DNA from 4 places in the Variovorax sp. OV084 genome. Region 2 is predicted to be linked to each of the others. Evidence: predicted binding sites of a transcription regulator. Region 2 holds the regulator's gene; each other region holds the start of a gene.
What was found. Region 2 encodes LexA, which represses DNA repair genes until DNA is damaged. Its sites were predicted from a motif close to ACTGTATNNNNATACAGT; they were not measured.

Region 1 (3,973 bases), on a different contig from region 2:
TGCTGGCCACCACGCCCGGCCCGCCGTGGCCGGGGCCGGCGATGAAGATGGCATCGAGGTCGCGCGCGTTGATGGCGCGGTTCATGTGGGCGTAGATGAAGTTGAGCCCCGGCGTGGTTCCCCAGTGCCCGAGCAGGCGCGGCTTGATGTGCTCGAGGGCCAGCGGCTCCCGCAGCAGCGGGTTGCCCATCAGGTAGATCTGCCCCGCGGACAGGTAGTTGGCGGCGCGCCACCAGGCGTCGAGCAACGCGAAGCGCGCGGGGATGGCAGGGGAGGGGGAATGTGGCATGGGGACGGCTCCGATGGACCGAAGCGGCGCCGGCCATCGGACCATCATGCGGCGCGCATGCGCACCGCCCTGTCAGGAAAGCGCCCGTGAGGCTGCGCGCGCCGGCGCGCCCCGCTCAGGCTACTTGAGCCAGCCGCGCCGGCGGAAGTACCACATCGGCACCAGCGCGCTGGCCGCCATCAGCACGATGGCATACGGATAGCCCATGGCCCAGTCGAGCTCCGGCATGAACTTGAAGTTCATGCCGTAGATGCTGGCGATCAGCGTGGGCGGCAGCAGCGCGACGCTGGCCACCGAGAAGATCTTGATGGTCTTGTTCTGGTTGATGTTGATGAAACCGACGGTCGCATCCATCAGGAAGTTGATCTTGTCGAAGAGGAAGGCCGTGTGGTTGTCGAGCGACTCGATGTCGCGCAGGATCTGCCGGGCTTCCTCGAACTGCTCGGCGTTGAGCATCTTGCTGCGCATCATGAAGCTGACCGCGCGGCGCGTGTCCATCACGTTGCGGCGGATGCGGCCGTTCAAGTCTTCCTGCCGCGCGATGGCGCCGAGCACTTCGCCGGCCAGCTCGTCGCTGACATTGCCCGAGAGCACCTTCTTGCCGGCCACTTCGAGCTCGTCGTAGATGTTCTCCAGCGTGTCGGCCGAGTATTCGGCGTCGGCGTCGAAGAGCTTGAGCATCACTTCCTTGGCGTCTTCGATCAGCCCCGGTGCGCGGCGCGCACGCATGCGCAGCAGGCGGAACACGGGCACGTCTTCGTCGTGGATCGAGAACAGCACGCCGCGACTGCGCAGGTCGGTGTTGTGCTGGTTGAGGATGAAGGCCACCCGCACGGTGCGCGGGTCTTCGTCGTCGTCGATCAAGAAGTCGGAGCGGATGTGCAGCTCGCCGTTGTCTTCTTCGTAGAAGCGGGCCGACTCCTCGATGTCCTCGTCCATCGCGTCTTCGGGAATGGACAGGCCGTAGTACTGCTTGATCCAGCGCTTTTCTTCGAGCGTGGGCGACTCGAGGTCGACCCAGATCGGCTGGAACTTGGAGAGCTCTTCGAGCGCCTCGATTTCTTCCTGAACGAGGCGGCCGTTGGCGAGCGTGAAGATGTTGAGCATTGGCTCACTCCCGGGAATGACTGAACGATGGGCGAGGGAGGGGCGCTTTCAATTCCCGGGCCCGACGTGCGCTAAGAAAAACGCGTCAGTGAAAGGGAGTTGAAAGCTGCCGAGACGGGGCGGTTTCCATTGGGAAGAATCTCCGGTTGCAGCGAGGCGCGATTATGTCACCGGCCACATGGCAGCACGGTGGCTGGACTGGACGGGCATACAGTAAAGTCGTGCCCATGCAGACCGCTGCGCTCCCCGTTTTTTCCGCTGCCGCGAAGACCCAGGCCGAGCGCCTGGCCGCCGCGTTGGCCACGCTCAACGACGCGCAGCGCGCGGCGGTCGAACATGGGGTGGGAGCAGCCATTGCCGAGCGTGACGATCGGCCACTGCTCGTGATCGCCGGCGCAGGTTCGGGCAAGACCAGCACGCTGGCGCACCGTGTCGCACACCTCATTGCCGGCGGTGTCGATCCGCAGCGCCTGCTGCTGCTGACCTTCTCGCGCCGTGCCGCGCAGGAGATGGAGCGCCGCGCAGGCCAGGTGCTGGCACGCGTGCTCGGCCTGAAGTCCGAAGCCCCGCCCGCGCTGCCTTGGGCCGGCACCTTCCACGGCATTGGCGCGCGGCTGTTGCGCGAGTACGCGCCGCAGATCGGGCTCGACGAGAACTTCACCATCCACGACCGCGGCGATGCCGAAGACCTGATGGGGCTGATGCGCCACGAGCTGGGCCTGTCTTCCACCGTCAATCGTTTTCCGCGCAAGGGCACCTGCCTGTCGATCTACTCGCGCTGCGTGAACACGCGCGCGCCGCTGGCCGATGTGCTGAAGGAGGCCTTTCCCTGGTGCGGCGAATGGGAGGCCGAACTGAAGAAGCTGTTCGGCGCCTACGTAGAGGCCAAGCAGCGGCAGAACGTGCTCGACTACGACGACCTGCTGCTCTACTGGGCCGAGATGGCCGCCGAGCCCGCGCTGGCTGCGCACATCGGTGAGCGCTTCGACCACGTGCTGGTCGACGAGTACCAGGACACCAATCTGCTGCAGGCTTCGATCCTGCTCGCGATCAAGCCCGACGGGCGCGGTGTGACAGTGGTGGGCGATGACGCGCAGTCGATCTATTCCTTTCGCGGCGCGACGGTGCGCAACATCCTCGACTTTCCGTCGCAGTTCACGCAGGCCGCGCGCGTGGTCACGCTGGAGCGCAACTACCGTTCGACGCAACCGATCCTCGATGTCTCGAACCGCGTGATCGCGCATGCGGCCGAGCGGCATGCCAAGACGCTGTGGACCGACAAGCCCTCGGCCGGCAAGCCGCTGCTGGTGCTCGTGCCCGACGAAGCGGGGCAGGCGCGCTGGGTGGCCGACAAGGTGCTGGCGCACCGCGAGGGCGGGCTCGCGCTGAAGTCGCAGGCGGTGCTGTTCCGCACTTCGACGCACAGCGCGGCGCTCGAACTCGAACTGGCGCGGCGCAACATCCCGTTCGTGAAGTTCGGCGGGCTCAAGTTTCTCGAGGCTTCGCACGTGAAGGACCTGCTCGCGGTGCTGCGCTTTGCGCAGAACCCGCGCGGTCGCATGGCGGGCTTTCGCGTGACGCAGCTGATCCCGGGCATCGGCCCTGTCACGGGCGCGCGCCTGCTCGATGCGATGGACCAGGCGGCCGACCCCGCTGCGGCGGTGCGCGACTTCGTGCCGCCTTCCGCGGCACGCGCGCAGTGGGCCGACTTTGCCGAGGCCTACGCCGCCTTGCGCGCACCCGCGCTGAAGTGGCCGGCCGATGTCGAGCTGGCAATGGACTGGTATCTGCCGCACCTTGAGCGGCTGTACGAAGACACCTCCGGCGTGCGGCGCGCAGACGTGGAGCAACTGGCGCGGCTCGCGGCCGGATATGCCTCGCGCGAACGCTTCCTCACCGAACTCACGCTCGACCCGCCCGAAGCCACCAGTGACCGTCCGGGCCCGCCGCTGCTCGACGAGGACTACCTGATCCTCTCGACCATCCATTCGGCCAAGGGGCAGGAGTGGAATTCGGTGCACGTGCTCAACGTGGTCGACGGCTGCCTGCCGGCCGACGTAGCGCAGAGCGCGCACGAGCTGGAAGAAGAGCGCCGGCTGCTGTACGTGGCAATGACCCGGGCGCGCGACCACCTGCACCTGCTGATACCGCAGCGCTTCCACATCACGCAGCAAGCGGCGCGCGGCGACCGGCACTTGTATGCCAACCGCACGCGCTTCATCGCCGATGCCGATCTCGAAGGCTTCGAGCAGCAGACCTGGCCGCCTCCGCCGGTACGCCCGCCGGCCGTGCCGCCGCCGAGCGCGGTGATCGACCTGCGCAACCGGATGCGCGCGGCCTGGCGCTGAATCGCTGAGCGGGCTGCTGGCCCTTCCGGTGGCAGGGTCACACGTGGACCGGGGCTGAAACATTTGTTCTCGAAGCGCTGCATCGCCTGCCCCATGAGCGCCAGCTGCTATTGATTCGCTAGCGTGTGAAAAGCTGCGCACGAAGCCGCAAAACCCCGGGCAACTCAGGTATTGCAATACCGTGACAGCTTGGGCATAGTGAATCGACCCACCCCTCTTTCCTCTTCTT
Region 2 (3,973 bases):
GCTGCGCGCGCTGTGGCACGGCCATCGCATCGCGGTACACGTGAGCCATGTCGCGCCCGGGCCGGGCATCGACACGCCCGAAGACCTGGCGCGCGTACGCGCCGTCTTCGCCGCCGCGCCCCCCGCCTGAGGCGCTCCCATGCCTGCGCGAGCGGCCGGAATTCTTCGAGGGCACGCGTGCTATCCTCGACGCAACTCCGCCTTGCCCAGCCCTCGGGCCGACGCTCGGCGCGACACAAAATCTAAGAACCGTCCGAGGACACCATGAGACTAATTTTGCTGGGCGCGCCCGGGGCGGGCAAAGGCACGCAAGCGGCCTTCATTTGCCAGAAATACAGCATCCCCCAGATTTCGACCGGCGACATGCTGCGCGCCGCCGTCAAGGCCGGCACGCCGCTCGGGCTACAGGCCAAGGCCGTCATGGACGCAGGCGCCCTCGTCAGTGACGACCTGATCATCAATCTCGTCAAGGAACGCATTGCGCAGCCCGATTGCGCAGCCGGCTTCCTGTTCGACGGTTTCCCGCGCACCATCCCCCAGGCCGACGCCATGAAGGCAGCCGGCGTCAAGCTCGACTACGTGCTCGAAATCGACGTGCCCTTCGGAGACATCATCGAACGCATGAGCGGCCGCCGCTCGCACCCGGCCTCGGGCCGCACCTACCACGTCAAGTTCAATCCGCCCAAGGTGGAAGGCAAGGACGACGTGACCGGTGAAGACCTGATCCAGCGCGAAGACGACAAGGAAGAAACCGTACGCAAGCGGCTCGACGTGTACAGCCAGCAGACACGCCCGCTGGTCGACTACTACTCCGCCTGGGCCAAGACCGACCCGGCCGCCGCGCCGAAGTACCGTGCCATCAAGGGCGTGGGCACGGTTGACGAGATCACGCAGCGTGCGCTGGCTGCACTGAGCAGCTGATCCTGATCTGATTTCCGAAACCGCCCCTTCAATGGGGCGGTTTTGTTTTCACCCCAGCAGTTCCAGCATCAGCGCGATGCGCGCCTTCACGGGCGTCAGCGCACCCGCATCGCGGAGCTGATCCCCGGCCTTCGGCAGGATGCGTCCATTCGCGCAGCGAGTAGCTCGAACCACCGCAACGCCCGCGTCCTGCGCCTTGAGCGCTGACGCTTCCAACGCATGGTGCAGGGTGCCGTTGCCGGTGGCGGCGAGCACCAGCCCGCGCACGGGCCCGGCAGCGCCGTGCTGCAGCAGGGCTTCGATCACAGCTCCGCTGGCGCCGGCATGGCTCATGACGATCTCGACGCGGGGCCACTGCACGCTGGTCGCCTCGAAGAGCTTCGACGCCTGCGACGCCGATCCCTCAGGCCACTCCCGGACACGGCGTACCTCTCCTTCCTCGACGTAGCCGACCGGCCCCGCATCACCTGAAGCAAAAGCATCGAGTCGGTAGGTGTGCACTTTCTGGATGTCGATGCCGCTGTGGATTGCGCCGGCGCACACCACGGTCACGCCCCGTGCGCCTTCCGTCGCGGCAACGCTGATGGCGTCGCGCACGTTCTGCGGTCCATCGGGCGCCAGTGCGGTGGCCGGGCGCATCGCGCAGGTGAGCACCACGGGCTTGGACGGAGCCAGCACCGAGTGCAGGAAGAACGCCGTCTCTTCGAGCGTGTCGGTGCCATGCGTGATCACCACACCCGCCACGTCGGCCTGCGCCAACCAGTGCGCACAGCGTCGGGCCAACTGCTGCCAGATGTCGAACGACATGTCCTTGCTGTCGACCTGCGCCACCTGCTCTGCCTCCAGAGCGACGCCCTCGGGCGCCTCGATCCCGCCCAGCAGGTCGGCCACGCCCACCTGCCCGGCGGTGTAGCCGATGTTGTCGCCGCTGCTGGCGGCCCGGCCGGCAATGGTGCCGCCGGTGCCCAAAACCACCACACGACGGCGCACTTCAGGCGAAGAGGAATTGACCATGGCTTGTCAACTTTTAAAAACTGGTTAAAAATACAGGTACTGGATATCTAGCCAGTGCCGCAAGGAACCACATATGCAGTTCGCCGTGAAGCTTACAGCCCGCCAGCAGCAGATCCTGGATCTCATCCAGAGCGCCATCGCACGCACCGGTGCGCCACCCACGCGCGCCGAAATCGCCAATGAGCTCGGGTTCAAGTCGGCCAACGCCGCCGAAGAGCACCTGCAGGCACTAGCCCGCAAGGGCGTCATCGAGCTGGTCAGCGGCACCTCCCGCGGCATCCGCCTCAAGGGCGACGCCCTGCGCTCTCTCAATGAAACGCGCCACCGCGAGGGCGGCCAGTTCTCGCTCTCGCTGCCCGGCATGGCCCAACTGGCGTTGCCGCTCATCGGTCGCGTCGCAGCCGGCTCCCCCATCCTCGCGCAAGAGCACGTCGACCAGACCTACTACGTCGAGAACACGTTGTTCCAGCGCCAGCCCGACTACCTGCTCAAGGTGCGCGGCATGTCGATGCGCGACGCCGGCATCATGGATGGCGACCTTCTCGCGGTGCAAGCCACCAAGGAAGCGCGCAACGGCCAGATCGTGGTCGCGCGCCTGGGTGACGAAGTGACCGTCAAGCGCCTGAAGCGCAACAAGCAGGTCATCGAGCTGCACGCCGAGAACCCCGACTACCCGACCATCATCGTCCAGCCCGGCGAGCCGTTCGAAATCGAAGGCCTCGCAGTGGGGCTCATCCGCAACACCATGCTGATGTAGGCCTCACGGCCTGCTTTCCGCAGCACCCCATCCGGCAGCAACAGGTGGCGGGCGTATGGCGAAGAGTCGCCATCACCCTGTCGCGGCCGATTCAAGAAATCCTGCCTGTGTTCAACCTCATACTTTTTTGGAGTTCACATGGGAATCGCCCTCCTCGCCATCGCTGATTTCTGGATGCCGCTGCAATCGCTGGCCAACCGCCTGATGCCGGCACGCCGCCCTCACCGCAGGGATCACCTCGACGCAGCTGAAACCTCGGCCGGATTGCGCTATGTGGCAGTACGCCCCGCCTGCACTGCCCGCTCCAGCGGCACTGCAACGCCCACAGCACCGGCGCGCCCGTTGCGCGTGGTCCGCGTGGTCGACGGCAAGGGCCAGCAGCACAGCAACCGCGTCGTGATCTCTGGCCGCATGGCCGACGTCTGCGCCGAACTCGACCGGCTGGCAGCACTCGAAACCGCCGAAACCATGGCCACGGCCCCGCGCTCGACACGCCTGCATTGAGCCCGAACACCCCTGCGAGCGGCTGTGGGGGCGGGTATCCAAACGTTCACGGGCACGACATTCCAATGCTGCGAGGCACAATGGCACGCCATGAACATTGTGATCCTCGACGATTACCAGGACGCCGTGCGCAAATTGCGCTGCGCCGCCAAGCTGGACGCGTACGCGGCCAAGGTCTACACCAACACGGTGAAGGGCATCGGGCAACTATCGGTCCGCCTCAAGGATGCCGACGTGATCGTGCTGATCCGCGAGCGCACCCATATCTCGCGCCAGCTGATCGAGAAGCTACCCAAGCTCAAGCTCATCTCGCAGACCGGGCGCGTCGCCGGGCATATCGACGTCGCAGCCTGCACCGAGCGCGGCGTGGCGGTGGCGGAAGGCTCGGGCTCTCCGCAGGCGCCTGCGGAGCTCACCTGGGCGCTCATCATGGCTGCCATGCGCCGGCTGCCCCAGTACATCAGCAACCTCAAGCACGGTGCTTGGCAACAGTCAGGCCTCAAGTCGGCCTCGATGCCGCCCAACTTCGGGCTCGGCTCGGTACTCAAGGGCAAGACGCTGTGCATCTGGGGCTATGGCCGCATCGGCCAGCTGGTCGCGCGCTATGGGCAGGCCTTCGGAATGCAGGTCGTGATCTGGGGCCGTGAAGCCAGCTGCGCCAAGGCCCGTTCCGACGGCTTCCAGGTCGCGCAGAACCGCCACGAGTTCTTCGCCGCTGCAGACGTGCTGTCGGTGCATCTGCGGCTCAACGAAGAAACCAACGGCCTCATCACGCTG
Region 3 (3,973 bases), on a different contig from region 2:
CGTCGAGGCCGGGCATCGGAATGTCGCGCTCGCCGCTCAGCAGCGTGTCGTGGCCGTCGAGCAGCTGGTAGTACACATGGCCGGCGTCGTCGGCCCGCAAGATCTCGCGCGCCGATTGCGACAGCACGAACTGCGTATGCCCTTCCTTCACCGTCACCAGCTCGGCCAGAGCCTTCACGTTGTGTTCGAGCGCGCGGTCGAAGGGCGCGTTGGCAATGCCCTGCGCCACCAGCCATGTGACGCCGATGCTCACCGGCACCAGCAGCAGCAGCGGCGTGAGCATCCAGTCGAGGATCTCGCCGAAAAGCGAGCGCTGCGCGCGCTGAAAGAGCTTCATCGCGCCGAGTCCTCCGGCGTGCCGCCGCTCGCGCGTGGCGGCTGCCGCGTCGTCGTCACTGGATCTTTTCGAGGCAGTAGCCCAGCCCGCGCACCGTCGCGATGCGCACCGGCCCCTTCTCGATCTTCTTGCGCAAGCGGTGGATGTAGACCTCGATGGCGTTGAGGCTCACCTCCTCGCCCCATTCGCACAGGCGGTCGACCAGCTGGTCCTTGCTCACCAGCCGGCCGGCGCGTTGCAGCAGCACTTCGAGCAGCCCTAGTTCGCGCGCCGACAGCTCGATCATCTTGCCGTCGATGGTGGCGACGCGGCCGGCCTGGTCGTACACCAGCGGGCCGTGGCGGATCGCGTTGCTGGTGGTGCCCATGCCGCGCCGCGTGAGAGCGCGCACGCGCGCTTCGAGCTCCTGCAGGCTGAAGGGCTTGGCCATGTAGTCGTCGGCGCCGTGGTCCAGGCCCTTGACGCGTTCCTCGACGCTGTCGGCCGCGGTGAGCACCAGCACCGGCAGCTGCGAGCCGCGCGCGCGCAGGCGCTTGAGGATCTCGATGCCGTGCAGGCTGGGCAGCCCAAGGTCGAGGATCAGCAGGTCGAACTCGTCGTGTGTCATGAGCGCGGTGTCGGCCTGCGAGCCGTTCGCCACGTGGTCGACCGCCGCGCCCGAGGTGCGCAGGCTGCGCAGCAGGGCATCGGCCAGCACCTGGTCGTCTTCGGCAATCAGAATCCGCATGCGTCACCTCCGGCCTGTTCGAGCGCCAAACCGGCGCCGTTCACATTTGTCTCTGGGGCGAGTCTAGCCCGCTGTGTAGGCTTCCAGTCCGATGGTTACCACGGTGGCGATCTCGTCGCCGACGCTGCTTCGGAACTCGCTCTCGGCCTGCGTCACCGCGCTGCGGAAGGCGTCGAGCCAGGCCAGCCCGTCGGCGGTGAAGAGCACGCGCCGCGCCCGCGCATCGAGCGGATCGGGCCCGCGCGTGACCAGCCCCCAGGCTTCGCACTGGTCGACCAGCGCCCCCATTGCCTGCTTGGTCATGCCCGCGCGCTCGGCCAGTTCCGTGAGGCGCGAGCCCTCGCGCGCCAGGTGCCGCGTGATGTGGATGTGCGCCGCGCTCACCTGCGCGCGCGCCGCGAGGTTCGACAGCGCCAGCGGCACGTCGACGTCGTGCGCCATCAACTCCAGCACGCGCTCGTCGAAGCGACGCATGGCGTGGCCGAGCAGGCGGCCCAGGTGGGTCTGGCGCCAGGCATCGGGGTCGGTCGGGAAAGCGGCTTCTGCCATGGCGGCAAATGGTAAAGCAAACTGACCAAAAAATGGGTTTACGCCAACCCATCAGCCCCTACACTACTGTTCAAGCATCCAGCCTGTAGTTAAAAGCAGATCGGATGAAACCCAACACAAACCGTTGATTTTCAAGGAGTTTCCACATGGACGCAGTCGTCAAGGGCGCAAGCATCTCGGTCGCCAACAGTGAAAAAGCCAAGGCGCTGCAAGCCGCGCTGGCCCAGATCGAAAAGCAGTTCGGCAAGGGCACGATCATGCGGCTCGGCGAAGGCGAGGCGCTCGAAGACATCCAGGTGGTTTCCACCGGCTCGCTGGGCCTGGACATCGCGCTGGGCGTCGGCGGCCTGCCGCGCGGCCGCGTGATCGAAATCTACGGCCCGGAATCGTCGGGCAAGACCACGCTCACGCTGCAAGTCATTGCCGCCATGCAGAAGCAGGCCGGCACCTGCGCCTTCGTCGACGCCGAGCACGCCCTCGACGTGCAATACGCCCAGAAGCTCGGCGTGAACCTGTCCGACCTGCTGATCAGCCAGCCCGACACCGGCGAGCAGGCCCTTGAAATCGTCGACTCGCTGGTGCGCTCCGGCGCCGTCGACCTGATCGTCATCGACTCGGTCGCCGCGCTCACGCCCAAGGCTGAAATCGAAGGCGAAATGGGCGACTCGCTGCCCGGCCTGCAGGCCCGCCTGATGAGCCAGGCGCTGCGCAAGCTCACGGCCACGATCAAGAAGACCAACTGCATGGTCATCTTCATCAACCAGATCCGCATGAAGATCGGCGTGATGTTCGGCTCGCCCGAAACCACTACCGGCGGCAACGCGCTGAAGTTCTACGCCTCGGTGCGCCTGGACATCCGCCGCATCGGCACCATCAAGAAGGGCGACGAGGCCATCGGCAACGAAACCAAGGTGAAGGTGGTGAAGAACAAGGTCTCGCCCCCGTTCAAGACGGCGGAGTTCGACATCCTGTTCGGCGAAGGCATCAGCCGCGAAGGCGAGATCATCGACATGGGCGTGACCGCCAAGATCGTCGACAAGTCGGGCGCCTGGTACGCCTACAACGGCGAGAAGATCGGCCAGGGCCGCGACAACGCCCGCGAGTTCCTGCGCGAGAACCCCGAGCTGTCGCGCGAGATCGAGAACAAGGTGCGCGAGTCGCTGGGCATCCCGCTGCTGGCCGCCGATGCCGGCGCTACGCCCGAGAAGCCGCAGAAGGCTGCCAAGGCCGAGAAGGCCGACAAGGGCGAATAAGCCAGAGCGCGGCTCCCCGGGGGCCGCGCGAGCGACCCCCGAATGGCATTCAACGCCCCGTCCCTCAAAGGCCGCGCACTGCGCCTGCTGAGCCAGCGCGAACATTCGCGCGCGGAGCTGGAGCGCAAGCTGGCAAAGCATGAAGAAGAGCCCGGCACGCTGGCAAAGGCGCTCGACGAGCTGGCAGCGAAAGACTTCATCAGCGAGCCGCGCGTGGTGGCCTCTGTACTCAACCAGCGCGCTGCCCGCTCGGGCGCGCTGCGGGTAAAGCAGGAGCTGCAGGCCAAGGGCATCGCGCCCGAGGCCATCGCCGAAGCGATAGCTGGGCTGCAGGAAACAGAAGTCGAACGCGCCACGGCCCTGTGGCGCCACCGCTTCGACGCGCCGCCCGCTGACGCGAAGGAGCGGGCCAAGCAGATGCGATTCCTGATGGCGCGCGGTTTTTCGGGCGCCGTCGTGTCCAAGGTACTCAGGAGCGATTTCGATGAAACCGACGAATGAAGACCACGCCGCGCAGTCCCGCGTCATCACTCAGCGCGTGCAGTGCGAATGGCGCCGCGCCTATGTGCTGGCGGCAGATCCGAAGCGCTTGCCCGACTGGGCCAGCGGCCTCGCCAAGAGCGCGCTGGTGCCGCATGGCGACCACTGGATCGTGCGCACACCCGAGAGCGGCGAGGCCCGCATGCGCTTCGCGCCGCGCAACGATCTCGGCGTGCTCGACCACTGGGTCGCGCCCGAAGGCGTGCCCGAGGTCTACCTGCCGTTTCGCGTGATCGGCGTTGCGCCGGACGCCTGCGAGCTGCAGTTCACGCTGCTGCGCCAGCCGCACATGGACGATTCGGCCTTCGAGCGCGATGCGCAGTGGATCGCCCGCGACCTGCAGGCGCTGCGCAACCTGCTCGAAGCAGACTGACTGACTGACCGACTCAGCCGCGCACCACGATCGGCGCGAACTTGCGCCGCGCCTTCAGCTGGTCGGCATTCCACTCGATGCCCAGCCCCGGCGTCTCCGGCGCCACCGCATGGCCGCCTTCGATGCGCAGCCGGCTCGTCGTGAGGTCGTCGAGCTGCGGGATGTATTCCACCCAGCGCGCATTCGGCACCGCC
Region 4 (3,973 bases), on a different contig from region 2:
AGGCGCTGTAGTCGATCGCTACTTCGGTGAAGTAGTCCTGCGTGTCCTCGGTCGTGATGGGCGCGCTGGCGTGGCTTGCCGGGGTGCGCAGGGGCGTTTCGTGCGGCACGCGGAAGTCGGGCTGGAAGACGGTGGGCATGGCGATTCCCTCGGTGGTTGCTTGTTCGTTGGTTCTCAGAGGCGGCAGTTGCCGTCGTCGCAGGAAGGCGCGACGCGCCCGGCCAGCCTTGCGGCCAGCCAGCGCGGAATGCGGTAGCGGTTGCGCGCCAGCAGTGCATAGGCGCGGTCGGCCAGCGGCGCGACGATCGGCAGGTCGAGCAGGAAGCTGCCGCTCGACAAGCCGACCGCTGTGCGGCAGATGCGGATCGCGGGCACGCCGATGAACACCCGGCCTTCGGCGTCCGACACATGGATGGCCGCCATCAGCGCGTCGCGCGGAGCAGGGCCGCTGCTGAATGCTACTGGCGAGCAGTCGACCAGTTGCAGCCGCCCCCCCGCATCGCGCGCCTTGAGGCTGCCCATTTCGGCCGAGCAGATCGCGCAGCTTGCGTCGAAGTAGATCGTGAGCGGGTAGGCAGGAAGGGCGGTGTGGCTCATGTTGTTTTTGGTTCTCGATATTTCTGTCAAAACAGAAATTGAAGGGCAAAAAAAGGGGGCTCAGATCATCGGCAGGCTGGCATGGTGCGCGTCCGGGTCTTCGTCCTTGCCGCCCTTGCCGCCCTTGCCGGTCGCAGCGGTATCGCCGCGCACGAACCTCTGCACGCTCGCGCCCAGCGTCATCACCTTGTCGAGCGTGCCGGGCGACAGCCGCAGCATTTCGTCGGCCCAGGTGGCGAGCTTGTCCATGAGTTCCATGGTGGAGCGGATGCGGTCCTGTGCATCGGCCGGTTCTTTCTGGAAGTCGGGGCTGGAGACCAGCTCGCGCAGCACGCGGACGGTGGGGTCGAATTCGCGTTCCTTGCGTTCGCGCACGACGGTGCGGAACAGCTCCCACACGTCGACGCTGGTCTCGAAATAGTCGCGCCGGTCGCCCAGCGTGTGGGTTACGCGCACGAGATTCCAGGCCTGCAGCTCCTTCAGGCTGTTGCTGATGTTGGAGCGGGCGACGCCGAGCGTGTCGCACAGCTCCTCGGCGTTCATCGGCTTGCCGTGTGCGAAGAGCAGGGCGTGGATCTGCGAGACGGTGCGGTTGACGCCCCACATGGAGCCCATTTCGCCCCAGTGCAGGACGAACTTGCGTTGAATGTCGGTGAGTTCCATGGCGTCGAGTTTAGGATTTATGAAATTTCTGTCAATAGAGAAATTGAAAAACTGGCGACAACAGTGAATCAGTGGAATACTGTATGAATAAACAGTAAATCCAGCCTCGAAGGAGTTGCCATGCCAGCTGCCCGGATCCCCATTCATGCCATCAAGGGCCGCGGCGCGGCCACGCATATCGCGCATCGTTTCTCGAAGGACGAGCGCAACGCCTTCGACGACGGCTGGGGCACGCTCGAAGAAGGCGTGGCCGAGGCCGATGAGCTCCAGCCCATTGCCACCGAGGTGCGCTTCGAGGACGTGAAGTCGGTGCTCAACGGGAACGACTCGCCCGACATCTACTTCGACCGATCGCTCAATCCGTACCGCGGTTGCGAACATGGCTGCATCTACTGCTTCGCCCGGCCCACGCACAGCTACCTGAATCTCTCGCCCGGACTCGACTTCGAGACCAAGCTCATCGCCAAGCGCAACATCGTCGAGGTGCTGCGCACCGAGCTCGGGCGCAAGAGTTACAAACCCAGCTACATCGCCGTCGGCACCGCCACCGACTGCTACCAGCCCATCGAGCGCGATCTTCGGCTCACGCGTTCGATCATCGAGTTGTTGCAGGAAACGCGGCATCCGTTCGCGCTGGTGACCAAGTCGAGCGCCATCGAGCGCGACCTCGACCTGATCGCGCCCATGGCGGCCGACCACCTGGTGGCCGTATACGTGACCGTGACCACGCTCGACGGCGAACTCGCCCGCAAGCTGGAGCCGCGCGCCGCCGCGCCGCATCGCCGGCTGCGCACCATCCGCACGCTGACCGATGCCGGCGTGCCGGTCGGCGTGAGCGTGGCGCCGCAGATTCCCTTCGTCACCGAAGACATGGAGCAGGTGCTCGAAGCCGCGTGGGAGGCCGGCGCGCGCAGCGCCTTCTACACGGTGGTGCGGCTGCCGTGGGAGGTGGCGCCGCTCTTCAAGGAATGGCTGATGCTGCACTACCCGCAGCGCGCCGACCGCATCATGGCGCGCATCCACGAGATGCGCGGCGGCAAGGACTACGACGCCGACTTCGCCACGCGCATGAAGGGCTCGGGCCTGTGGGCCGACCTGATCCACCAGCGCTTCGAGAAGGCCACGAACCGTCTCGGCTACAACCGCGAGCGCATTCCGCTGGATGTCACCGCGTTCCGGCCGCCTGGGGCTGCGGGGCAGGGCAACTTGTTCTAGCCGTACTCAGGCGCGCACTCGGGCCATCGATGGCGCGTGCCGCCCGAGCGGCGGTCGGCTTTTTCGGGGACCACGCCCAGCGCGCTCAGTTCCCTGCCGCGCAATTCGAGCCGGTGCAGGCACTCGAGAAAGATGTCGAGGTGCTCCGCGTCGATGCCGTCGAGAAGATCCATGTTGAGGCGGGCGACCCGCGGAAACAGCGCGTCGCAGAGCTCGCGGCCGGTGGAGCTCAGGCGCACGTGCACTTCGCGGCCGTCCTGCGCATCCTGGCGCCGCTCCACCAGTTTCTTCTCGCTGAGGCTGCGCAGGCCGCGCGAAGTGCGCACACGGTCCAGCTGCAGGCGCTCGGCAAATGCGGAGGAGGTGATCTCGCCGATCTGCGCGAGCATGCCGATCATTCCCCACTCGCGATGCGTGATGCCGAAGCCGCCCTCGACCAGGCGGGTTGCCATGCCGCTGCAGGCACGAACCGCGCGCGACAGCCGGTACAGGAGCAGGTCGTCCAGGGAGCGCGGATCGCGCAAGGCATCTGCATTGGGAAAAGCTTGCATGCGAGTCGGAAATGAAGAACTGTGGCCAAGCCGCTTTGGCGGCAAGTGATTGATTAGATTAACTATTGACTGCCTGTTTATAACAAAGCAACAAAGGATAAATAGTGCCGGAGTAAGTATTGATATGCAGGTTTTTTTGAACACTCGTCAAGGTCAATTGGTCAGCTTCTGCTCAGTGTCGATGTAATCGTGCCTGTGCCGAATGGCACCGTGTGATTGCATTTCAGTTATCGATCGATAGCAATTGAGAAATTGAAAAATCCGAACGCTGCGAGCGAATTGTATTTCCGCCATTCACAGAAAGAATATCCGTGCTCGACCTGAACGAAGTCGCAATGTTCGTGCAAGTTGCGCGCCTCGGCAGCTTTGCCGAGGCCGCGCGGCAGCTGCGCATGCCATCGGCAACGGTGAGCCGGCGCATCCAGCAGCTCGAGGCGCGCCTGGGCACCCGGCTGATGCAGCGCTCCACCCGCAAGCTGACGCTGACGAGCGCGGGCCAGACCTTTCATGAGCGATGCGGCCCGGCGGTCGAGGAACTGATCGAAGCCGGTCAATCGCACGTCGCGGATAGCCAGGAGCCGAGCGGCGTGATCCGGGTGGCCGCCTCGGCCAGCTTCTTCGAATACTTCGAAATGGAATGGGTGTCGGCCTTTCTCGCTGCGCACCCCCTGGTGCAAATCGACTTTGTTCTCAGCGATATCACGGCCGACCTCATTGCCGACCGCATCGACGTCGCGTTTCGCATCGGATCCCTGCCGGACTCCAGCTACGTTGCCCGCAGGATCTTTGCAAGCTACGGGGGGCTTCTTGCCAGTCCTGCCTATCTGGCGGCGCATGGTGCGCCCGCCGATCTGGAGGAATTGAGCAGGCACGCGTGCGTGACACAGCCGCCAGAGACCGGAAATCTCGCCATCTGGCGCCTCCAGGGTCCTGACGACGCGGAGGAA

Region 1: the regulator LexA is predicted to act here: its motif matches at 1,594-1,611, upstream of BMW87_RS14125 (ATP-dependent helicase).
Region 3: the regulator LexA is predicted to act here: its motif matches at 1,696-1,713, upstream of recA (recombinase RecA).
Region 4: the regulator LexA is predicted to act here: its motif matches at 1,339-1,356, upstream of BMW87_RS18210 (PA0069 family radical SAM protein).

The regions. Positions count from the first base shown of each region.
Region 1 is NZ_FOII01000004.1:290,941-294,913, forward strand. It holds gene BMW87_RS14115 (phosphoketolase family protein) at 1-289, opposite strand, end outside; gene corA (magnesium/cobalt transporter CorA) at 410-1,396, opposite strand; gene BMW87_RS14125 (ATP-dependent helicase) at 1,624-3,744, shown strand.
Region 2 is NZ_FOII01000001.1:515,332-519,304, reverse strand. It holds gene kdsB (3-deoxy-manno-octulosonate cytidylyltransferase) at 1-130, shown strand, start outside; gene adk (adenylate kinase) at 265-921, shown strand; gene BMW87_RS02560 (asparaginase) at 970-1,935, opposite strand; gene lexA (transcriptional repressor LexA) at 2,009-2,692, shown strand; gene BMW87_RS02550 (hypothetical protein) at 2,831-3,196, shown strand; gene BMW87_RS02545 (D-2-hydroxyacid dehydrogenase family protein) at 3,287-3,973, shown strand, end outside.
Region 3 is NZ_FOII01000003.1:235,428-239,400, reverse strand. It holds gene BMW87_RS11205 (sensor histidine kinase) at 1-337, opposite strand, end outside; gene BMW87_RS11200 (response regulator transcription factor) at 393-1,064, opposite strand; gene BMW87_RS11195 (MarR family winged helix-turn-helix transcriptional regulator) at 1,128-1,613, opposite strand; gene recA (recombinase RecA) at 1,760-2,866, shown strand; gene recX (recombination regulator RecX) at 2,909-3,367, shown strand; gene BMW87_RS11180 (polyketide cyclase) at 3,351-3,779, shown strand; gene BMW87_RS11175 (mandelate racemase/muconate lactonizing enzyme family protein) at 3,793-3,973, opposite strand, start outside.
Region 4 is NZ_FOII01000006.1:191,437-195,409, reverse strand. It holds gene BMW87_RS18225 (SAM-dependent methyltransferase) at 1-139, opposite strand, end outside; gene BMW87_RS18220 (thiol-disulfide oxidoreductase DCC family protein) at 175-597, opposite strand; gene BMW87_RS18215 (GbsR/MarR family transcriptional regulator) at 658-1,260, opposite strand; gene BMW87_RS18210 (PA0069 family radical SAM protein) at 1,381-2,475, shown strand; gene BMW87_RS18205 (MarR family winged helix-turn-helix transcriptional regulator) at 2,472-3,026, opposite strand; gene BMW87_RS18200 (LysR family transcriptional regulator) at 3,338-3,973, shown strand, end outside.